Regions from separate parts of the Streptomyces sp. NPDC098101 genome, predicted to be linked through region 4. Evidence: riboswitches for the same ligand, from Rfam matches in the RefSeq annotation. Region 4 holds a riboswitch; each other region holds the start of a gene.

Region 1 (2,160 bases), on a different contig from region 4:
TGCTGGCCGGCCCGGTGGCGGAGTACGGCATCGTCTGGGATCCGGCGGCGGACGGCGACGAGCCGCTGGCGAGCGCGCTGCTGCTGCCGGTCCTCGACGACCTCCCGCCGGAGCGGCACCCGGTCTCCTCGGTGCGTGACGTCGACCTCGCCGGGCTCGTCGACCGGACGCCCCCGGAGCGGTTGCGCTCCGCGATGGCGGCCCAGCTCGCCCGGCTGGCGTCCGAGACCGGCGCCGACGCCCACCCGGAGATCGCGCGGGCGCTGGAGCGGATCCTCCGGAACGAGCCGGTGGACCTCCCGGCCGACGGGGCCCTCGACCTGCGGATGAGGACCCTCGCGGCGGAGACCCGGGCCGCACGGGGGCTGCTGGACGCGGCCCGGCGCGGAGCGGACCCGGCGCCCGTCACCGGGGCCGACCTCGCCGCGTGGGCCGTACGGGACTCGGCGGCCGGGGCACTGCGCGAGTTCCTGCTGCTGCCCCTGCCGGACGCGGCGGCCACGGTCCTGAACCGGCGGCTGTCCGCGCGCTGGCGCGACGACCTCGCCGCGGACCTGGCCGGCTGACGTACCGCCGTCGAACGGGGGCGGCGGGGGTAAGGGGCGGATGTGGCGTGAAACGCACCGGGCACGGCTGGCGAGTTTCGTGTGTCCGTACATAGGATGCGGCCGTTCCGCTCGTGAGCGGACGACAACTCAATGCCCACGCGATGGGGGAAGCCGGTGCGAATCCGGCGCTGACCTGCAACCGTGAGCGGCGGAGCACCACTTGCCGCGAGTCGGAATGCCCATGGCGTGGGTGAACTGCTTCTCACTGTCATGGTCTGCAGCGCGGAGCCCGGTAACTGCCTCTGGAATCCGACGCGATCGTCCACGACCGCGCGCGGCCCCTTCCTGCGACAAGGCCCGGGAGGCTGTTGCCGACCCCTTGTCGAAGGGATCTGTGCCATGGTCGGCGTCAGACCACCGGTCAAGCTCGCTGCCGTGCTCGGCGTCTGCGGCTCGTTCTTCGCCGTCGGCGCGATCGCCCTCAGCCCCGGCGCCGCCGCCGCTCCGAGGGAGGACGCGGCCGCGGCCGCCGCCCGCTGGCAGGCGGGCGAACTCGACGGCGGCGCGATACCCGGCTTCTCCCCCGGCATGTACGACTGGGGGCTGACCGTCGACACCCTCATCGCCCTCGAGGCGACGGGCGTCGACGAGGCGGCGGCGGACGAGGTCGTCGACACGCTCAAGGCGCACGTCCGCGACTACAACAGCTACGACACCTGGGGAGAGCCCGGCCAGCGGATCTCCGGCGCCACCGCCAAGCTCCTGTACGCGGCCGTGATCTCCGGGGAGGACCCGAGCGCGTTCGGCGCGTACGACCTGCGCCGGGAGACGCTCGACCTCCTCGCCGGCCCGGAGAAAGGGCTGGAGGAGGGCCGGCTGAAGGACAAGGTCGTCGAGGGCGGCGACAGCAGCAACACCTTCGGCCAGTCCCTGGCGGTGCTCGGCCTCGCGCGCAGCGGTGACGTGCCGCAGAGCGCCGTCGACTTCCTGATCGACCAGCAGTGCGCGGCCGGCGGGTTCCGCCTCTACCCCCACGGCTTCGGCGGCGACGGCGTCGAGGTCACCGGCGACTGCGACGCCGAGGGCGACGCCGCGGTGCTCGACCCGGACTCCACCTCCATGGCCGTGCAGGCGCTGCTCGCCGCCGCCGAGGACGGCGCCCCGGGCGCCGCGGAGGCGGCGAAGAAGGGCGGCGACTGGCTGGCGGAGGTGCAGCACGAGGACGGTTCCCTGACCGGTTCGGGGCCGACCTCCTTCCCCAACGCCAACAGCACGGGCCTCGGCGGCCAGGCGCTGGCGGCGACGGGTCACCAGGCGGAGGCCGACAAGGCGGCCGACTGGATCGAGGCCCGCCGGATCACCGCCGCCGACGGGGGTGCCGCCTCGGCGGAGGCCGGCGCCCTCGCCTACGACGACGACGCGCTGGCCGGGGCGCGGGCCGACGGCATCGGCGAGTTCCAGCGCGACCAGTGGCGCCGCTCCACGGCGCAGGCGGTGCTCGCGCTGGCGCAGGTCCCGCTCGCGAAGATCGGCCTCGCGGAACCGGGGCCGGGGCCGGATCCGACCGGCGACCCGACCGGTACGCCGACCGGTACGCCGACCGACGATCCGA
Region 2 (2,160 bases), on a different contig from region 4:
ACGAGACCTCCCCGTCGGACTACACGGCCGACGCCGGCGACCCGGGCGTGAAGACCGAGATGGAGAAGGTCACCGTCCCCACCCACTGACGCCACCGGCACGCAGGGCCCGGGACCTCCGCCAGGAGGCCCCGGGCCCCGTCGCGTTCCCGGCGGGCACACTTTCCCCCATGGACTTCACGATCAGGGCGGTACGGCCCGAGGAGTACGAGGTGCTCGGCGAGCTGACCGGGCGCACCTATCTGGACGACGGGCTGCTGGCGCACGGGGCGGACGACTCCTACCTGGCGGTGCTGCGGGACACGGCGCGCCGGGCCCGGGAGAGCGAGGTCCTCGTCGCGGAGGACACCGGGGACGCGGCGGGGCGGATCGTCGGCGGGGTGACCTTCGCCCGCGGCGGCACCCCGTGGGCCGACATCGCCGTGCCCGGCGAGGCCGAGTTCCGGATGCTCGCGGTCGCCCGGGAGGCCCGCGGCCGGGGCGTCGGGGAGGCGCTCGTACGGGCCTGTGTCGACCGGGCGAGGGCCCTCCCGGGGTGCGCCAGGATCGTGCTCTCCACGGGCGCGGAGATGGTCGCGGCGCACCGGATCTACGAGCGGATGGGCTTCGTCCGCACCCCTCACCGGGACTGGGAGCCGATCCCCGATCACTCTCTGCGCACCTACTCCCTGGAGTTCTGAGCCCAAGTCCCGTCCAGGGGGCGACACAACATGTGGGGGGTGCCACGAGCGGCGCCCCCCACATGTATGCTCGTCCTCGCTGTCGACGCAGGGGAATCCGGCGCGAATCCGGAACTGTCCCGCAACGGTGTACTTCGTGCGGTTTCGTCCGGAGTGAGTCCGAACACCTGCCGACAGCGCGCCCGGTCCTTCCGTTCCGGGTGCCACAGACGTCCGGGCCTCGCGGAGTGGGCCGGTGGACGCGGTGCGTCGTGCGTGGACGCCCGCCCGTCCGCCCTTCCCCCGCCGAGGCCCCGAGCCGAGCGAGGGAGAGCCCCCACGTGACCATCGCGCCCGCCGATCCGGCTTCGGCCGAGGCTTCCGCGGTCGAGAGCGACGGCCCCGGGACCGTACTGCTGCGGACCCTGACCGACCTCACCGCCGATCTCCCCGACACCGACCCCGGCCGGGTCGCCGCCGCCGCGCTCCGCGGCCGCAGCGCCGCCGCGGACGAGGCGGAGCTGCGCGAGCTGGCCACCGAGGCGGCCGCCGGCCTGATCGCCGAGGACCCGGCGTACTCCCGGCTCGCCGCCCGGCTCCTCACCATCACCATCGCGGACGAGGCCGCCTCCCAGGGCTCGGTGAACTTCTCCTCCTCGGTCGCCGTCGGGCACCACGAGGGCCTGATCGCCGACCGCACCGCCGAGTTCGTCGCGCTGCACGCCGACCGCCTCGACGCCACGATCGACCGGGCCGGCGACGACCGCTTCGGCTACTTCGGCCTGCGCACCCTCTACTCGCGCTACCTGCTGCGCCACCCGATCACCCGCAAGGTGATCGAGACCCCGCAGCACTTCATGCTGCGCGTGGCCTGCGGCCTGGCCGAGGACGAGAGCGTCCGCGCGCTCGACGAGGTGGCCGCGCTGTACCGCCTGATGAGCCGACTGGACTACCTGCCGTCCTCCCCCACGCTCTTCAACTCCGGCACCCGCCACCCGCAGATGTCCTCCTGCTACCTCCTGGACTCCCCGCAGGACGAGCTGGACTCCATCTACGACCGCTACCACCAGGTCGCGCGCCTCTCGAAGCACGCGGGCGGCATCGGCCTCTCGTACTCCCGCATCCGCGCCCGCGGTTCGCTGATCCGCGGCACCAACGGGCACTCCAACGGCATCGTGCCGTTCCTGAAGACCCTCGACGCCTCCGTCGCCGCCGTGAACCAGGGCGGCCGCCGCAAGGGCGCCGCCGCCGTCTACCTGGAGACCTGGCACGCGGACATCGAGGAGTTCCTGGAGCTCCGCGACAACACGGGCGAGGACCAGCGCCGCACGCACAACCTGAACCTGGCGCACTGGATCCCGGACGAGTTCATGCGCCGCGTGAACGCCGACGCCGAGTGGTCGCTGTTCTCCCCCTCGGACGTGCCCGAGCTCGTGGACCTGTGGGGCGAGGAGTTCGACGCCGCCTACCGCAAGGCCGAGGCGGCCGGCCTGGCCCGCAAG
Region 3 (2,160 bases), on a different contig from region 4:
GCGTTCCAGTTGCCCAGGCGCGGCGCCAGACGGCGGCCGAGGATCACCGCGCCGACGCCGAGCAGCACGCTGAGCAGGATCATCAGGAAGAACAGGGTGGTGCGCTTCCCGATGGTGTCGGGGTTGCCGACGGCCGGCGGCGTCGCCGGGTACTTCAGGAACGGCACCAGGTAGACGGTGGTGAAGGCCGCGGCGGCGGTCAGCGCCGCGGTGGCCCGCGGGCTGAACCGGCCGATGCGGCCGAGCGCGAAGGAGAAGGCGAGCGCGGCGACGCCGCCCAGCGCCACTCCGTAGACGAGGACGCCGGTGGCCAGGCCGAAGGTGGACTGCGCGGAGCGGCTGACCACCTCCTCCTCTTCCTCGGCCTCCGCGCCGCCGTGCCCGGCGTGGGCCGCCTCCTGGGCGGCCTGGGCCTCCTCCACGGCGATGGAGCCGTCCACGGAGGGCTCACCGCCGACGTAGGCCACGGCGAAGGCGAACAGACCGGCTATCAGACCCGCGATCATGCCGCGGATCAACAGGGTTCTCACAGTCGAGGCGTGCATGTGCTGATCGCCTCTCAGTGGCAGGGGAAGCCGAGCAGGTGGCGCCCGTCGTGCACCCACTCGTGCACGTCGGAACCCGCGAAGAGGGAGGTGGCACCCTGCTCGGCGCCCACGAAGTACAGGGCGATCAGCGCGAGGAGGCCGACGAAGAAGGCCCAGGGCAGCACGGCCCGCACGGGCAGCGGAGCCGGTACGGCGACGGAAGGGGGGGAAACGGCAGCGGAGACGGCAGCCTCGGCCATGATGAAACCTCCTGCGGGAACGCGCGTCCCAAACGGTGGTGCAGGACGACGGTCCACGGGTCTGACTCGCCGCGGCCCCCCTTGCCCGGGAAGGCCTCGGCACACAGTGGCGCGACCGTGCCGGGTTCCCACCGGACTTCCGTATCGCCGTCGTCACGCTGTTCAAATGTCGCCTGACGGTACCGCGTGACGTGGACATTGTTAAGGGCGTGAGGCCTGGATCACCTTCCGCGCGCCCCCGGGCGGAACGCCCGCTTCCCCGGGGCCCGTACCGTACGGGGGACCGCTCCGCCGCCCCGTGCCGGCGCCGACCGAGAAGGATCCCGATGACAGTCCGGCTGACCCTCGTCCCGCCCGCCACGAACGACGCGCTGCGCGAGGTCCGGTTCGACGACGACGGCCCCCTCGACCCGGCGGGACGTGCCCGCGCCGAAGCCCTCGCGGCCGCCGTGGACCCCGCCACGCGCGCGTACGCCTCGCCGTCCGCGCGCTGCCTCGGCACCGCCCGGGCCCTCGGCCTGCGGGCCGAGCCGGCGCCGGGCCTGGCCGGCTGCGCCATGGGCCGGTGGCGGGGGAGGACCCTCGAAGACGTCGCCGCCGCCGAGGAGGCCGGGCTGGCAGCCTGGCTGTCCGACCCGGAGGCCGCGCCGCACGGCGGGGAGTCCCTGCGCGACCTGCGCGTCCGGGTCGGGGCCTGGCTCGACGCGCTCCGGGAGGGGTCGGGGCGCGTCACGGCCGTCGTCGAACCCGACGTCGTCCGCGCGGCGACGGTCCACGCCCTCGGGGCGCCGGACGCGACCGCCCGGCGCCTGGACGTCCGCCCCCTGACGGCCGTCCACCTCAGCGGCCGGAGCGGGCGCTGGAACCTGCGCGTCGGCGAGCCGTTCACCGGATGACGCAAACGGGGAGGGGGAGGATCACCCGGTGGTCCTCCCCCTCCCCGCCGTACCCGCCTCAGACGGGCCGCTTCCACTCCCGCAGCAGCAGATAGCCCAGGTACACCCCGCCGACGGCCATCGTGTACAGGCCGACCGGCAGGTCGTCGAAGAACGGCAGCTGCTGGGCCGCGAGGTCCGCGAGGACCAGGAGCAGGGCGCCGAGCAGGGCCGACATGACGAGCTGCGGCCCGCCGCTGCGGGTGACCCGCTTGGCGATCTGCGGCGCCGTCAGGGAGACGAAGGCGATCGGACCGGCCACGCTGACCGCGCCCGCCGACAGGACGATCGACAGGGCGACCGCCGCCGTCGCGGTCCGGTCCGGGCGGGCGCCCAGACCGGTGGAGAGGTCGTCGCCCATCTCACCGATGCTCAGCGGCCGCGCGAGGAGCGCCGCCAGGGGCAGGCAGACGAGCAGCACCGCCCAGATGACCGTCG
Region 4 (2,160 bases):
CGCTGCTTCGAGATCTCCCTGATCCTCTACGCCGAACACAGCTTCAACGCCTCCACGTTCACCGCGCGGGTCGTCACCTCCACCCTCTCCGACCTCTACAGCGCGGTCACCGCGGCGATCGGCGCCCTCAAGGGCCCGCTGCACGGCGGGGCCAACGAGGCCGTGATGCACATGCTGCACGAGATCGGGGAACCGGAGCGGGCCGGGGAGTGGCTCGACGGGGCGCTGGCGTCCGGGCGGAAGATCATGGGTTTCGGCCACCGGGTCTACAAGCACGGCGACTCCCGCGTGCCGATCATGCGGGCGGCCCTGGACCGGCTCGTGGCCCGCGCCGCCGACCCGGACACGGCCCGGCTCGCCGCCCTGCACACGGCCCTGCGGCGCGCCGTGGCGGACCGCAAGGGCATCCATCCCAACCTGGACTATCCGGCGGGCCTGGCCTATCACCTCATGGGCTTCGACGTGGCCGCCTTCACGCCCCTGTTCGTGATGTCCCGGATCACCGGCTGGACCGCGCACATCACGGAACAGCTCGCCCACAACTCCCTGATCAGGCCCCTGGCCTCGTACGAGGGGAGGGAGCAGCGGGCGGTGCCCCTGGCCTCGTGAGGGGGGCCGGCCGGTCCGACACGCCCCGCCGGCGGGATGAGGGGGTGGACTTACTAGGACGTCCAACTATATGTTCGTGGCACAAGGTCCGCGGTGCAGGGAAGCCGGTGTGAATCCGGCACGGTCCCGCCACTGTGACCGGGGAGCGTGCCGCCGTCCACACGTCACTGACGAGGTCTGTCGGGAAGGCGGGCGGCACGCGGGGATCCGGGAGTCAGGATACCGGCCGCGGAACGTTCCGTGTTGTCCACGAGGATGGAGCAGACACGCATGGCACCGGTCCGTACCCACGACCCTGGTGATCCGGCGGAGCGAGCGGCGACCCCCGCGCTCACCTAGCTCTTCGGCGGCCCCGCGCCGCCCTGTCCCACGGCGTTCCCCCTCGGCGCACCCACCCGGTGCGGCCGGCGGTCCGCCGTGCCATCCCCGGATCCGACCTGACGAGAGCAGGCCCCCATGGTCCGTGAACTCACCCATTTCATCGGCGGAAAGCACACCGCCGGCACGTCGGGCCTCTTCGGCGACGTGTACGACCCCAACACCGGCACCGTCCAGGCCCGCGTCCCGCTCGCGGGCCGCGCCGACACCGAGCACGCGATCGCGGACGCGGTCGCCGCCCAGCGCGAGTGGGGCGCGTGGAACCCGCAGCGGCGCGCCCGCGTGCTGCTGCGGTTCCTCCAGCTCGTCGAGGACGAGCGCGACACGCTGGCGAGGCTGCTGTCGGCCGAGCACGGCAAGACCGTCGCGGACGCCCACGGCGACCTGCAACGCGGCCTTGAGGTCGTGGAGTTCGCCGCGGGCATCCCCCACCTCCTCAAGGGGGAGTTCACCGACAACGCCGGAACAGGCATCGACGTGCACTCCCTGCGCAGCCCGCTCGGCGTCGTCGCCGGCATCACCCCGTTCAACTTCCCCGCGATGATTCCGCTGTGGCAGGCCGCGCCCGCCCTGGCCTGCGGGAACGCCTTCATCCTCAAGCCGTCCGAACGCGATCCGTCCGTGCCGCTCCGGCTCGCGGAGCTGTTCCTGGAGGCGGGGCTCCCGGCGGGCGTGCTCAACGTCGTCAACGGCGGCGAGGAGGCCGTCACCACCCTCCTCGAAGACCCCAGGGTGCAGGCCCTCGGCTTCGTCGGCTCCACCCCGATCGCCGCGCACATCTACGCGACGGCCGCCGCCCACGGCAAGCGCGCCCAGTGCTTCGGCGGCGCCAAGAACCACATGATCGTGATGCCCGACGCCGACCTCGACCAGGCCGTCGACGCCCTGGTGGGGGCCGGTTACGGCTCGGCGGGCGAGCGCTGCATGGCGATCTCCGTCGCCGTGCCCGTCGGCGAGGAGACCGCCGACCGGCTGGTGGCCGCGCTCAAGGAGCGCGTCGCCGCCCTCCGGATCGGCCGCTCCGACGACCCGGAGGCCGACTTCGGGCCGCTGGTGAGCCGGGACGCCCTGGAGCGGGTCGACCGCTACGTCGACATCGGCGTGGAGGAGGGGGCCGAACTCGTCGTCGACGGGCGCGGCTTCACCCTCCCCGGCCACGAGGACGGCTTCTTC

What was found. A riboswitch is a leader RNA that binds a small molecule or an ion and turns the genes downstream of it on or off. The one in region 4 is predicted to bind cobalamin.
Region 1: another riboswitch for cobalamin. It lies ahead of ACIQVI_RS04075 (prenyltransferase/squalene oxidase repeat-containing protein); the one in region 4 lies ahead of ACIQVI_RS18995 (CoA-acylating methylmalonate-semialdehyde dehydrogenase).
Region 2: another riboswitch for cobalamin. It lies ahead of ACIQVI_RS17190 (ribonucleoside-diphosphate reductase subunit alpha); the one in region 4 lies ahead of ACIQVI_RS18995 (CoA-acylating methylmalonate-semialdehyde dehydrogenase).
Region 3: another riboswitch for cobalamin. It lies ahead of ACIQVI_RS05580 (CbtB-domain containing protein); the one in region 4 lies ahead of ACIQVI_RS18995 (CoA-acylating methylmalonate-semialdehyde dehydrogenase).

What each region holds. Positions count from the first base shown of each region.
Region 1 covers NZ_JBIWAS010000001.1:1,012,680-1,014,839, reverse strand. Annotated here, with positions in the region: gene ACIQVI_RS04080 (SMI1/KNR4 family protein) at 1-566, shown strand, start outside; cobalamin riboswitch at 657-810, shown strand; gene ACIQVI_RS04075 (prenyltransferase/squalene oxidase repeat-containing protein) at 948-2,160, shown strand, end outside.
Region 2 covers NZ_JBIWAS010000003.1:909,583-911,742, reverse strand. Annotated here, with positions in the region: gene mctP (monocarboxylate uptake permease MctP) at 1-89, shown strand, start outside; gene ACIQVI_RS17195 (GNAT family N-acetyltransferase) at 170-679, shown strand; cobalamin riboswitch at 729-869, shown strand; gene ACIQVI_RS17190 (ribonucleoside-diphosphate reductase subunit alpha) at 1,000-2,160, shown strand, end outside.
Region 3 covers NZ_JBIWAS010000001.1:1,365,868-1,368,027, forward strand. Annotated here, with positions in the region: gene ACIQVI_RS05575 (CbtA family protein) at 1-545, opposite strand, end outside; gene ACIQVI_RS05580 (CbtB-domain containing protein) at 560-787, opposite strand; cobalamin riboswitch at 827-989, opposite strand; gene ACIQVI_RS05585 (histidine phosphatase family protein) at 1,114-1,683, shown strand; gene ACIQVI_RS05590 (FecCD family ABC transporter permease) at 1,742-2,160, opposite strand, start outside.
Region 4 covers NZ_JBIWAS010000004.1:84,187-86,346, forward strand. Annotated here, with positions in the region: gene ACIQVI_RS18990 (bifunctional 2-methylcitrate synthase/citrate synthase) at 1-609, shown strand, start outside; cobalamin riboswitch at 670-855, shown strand; gene ACIQVI_RS18995 (CoA-acylating methylmalonate-semialdehyde dehydrogenase) at 1,066-2,160, shown strand, end outside.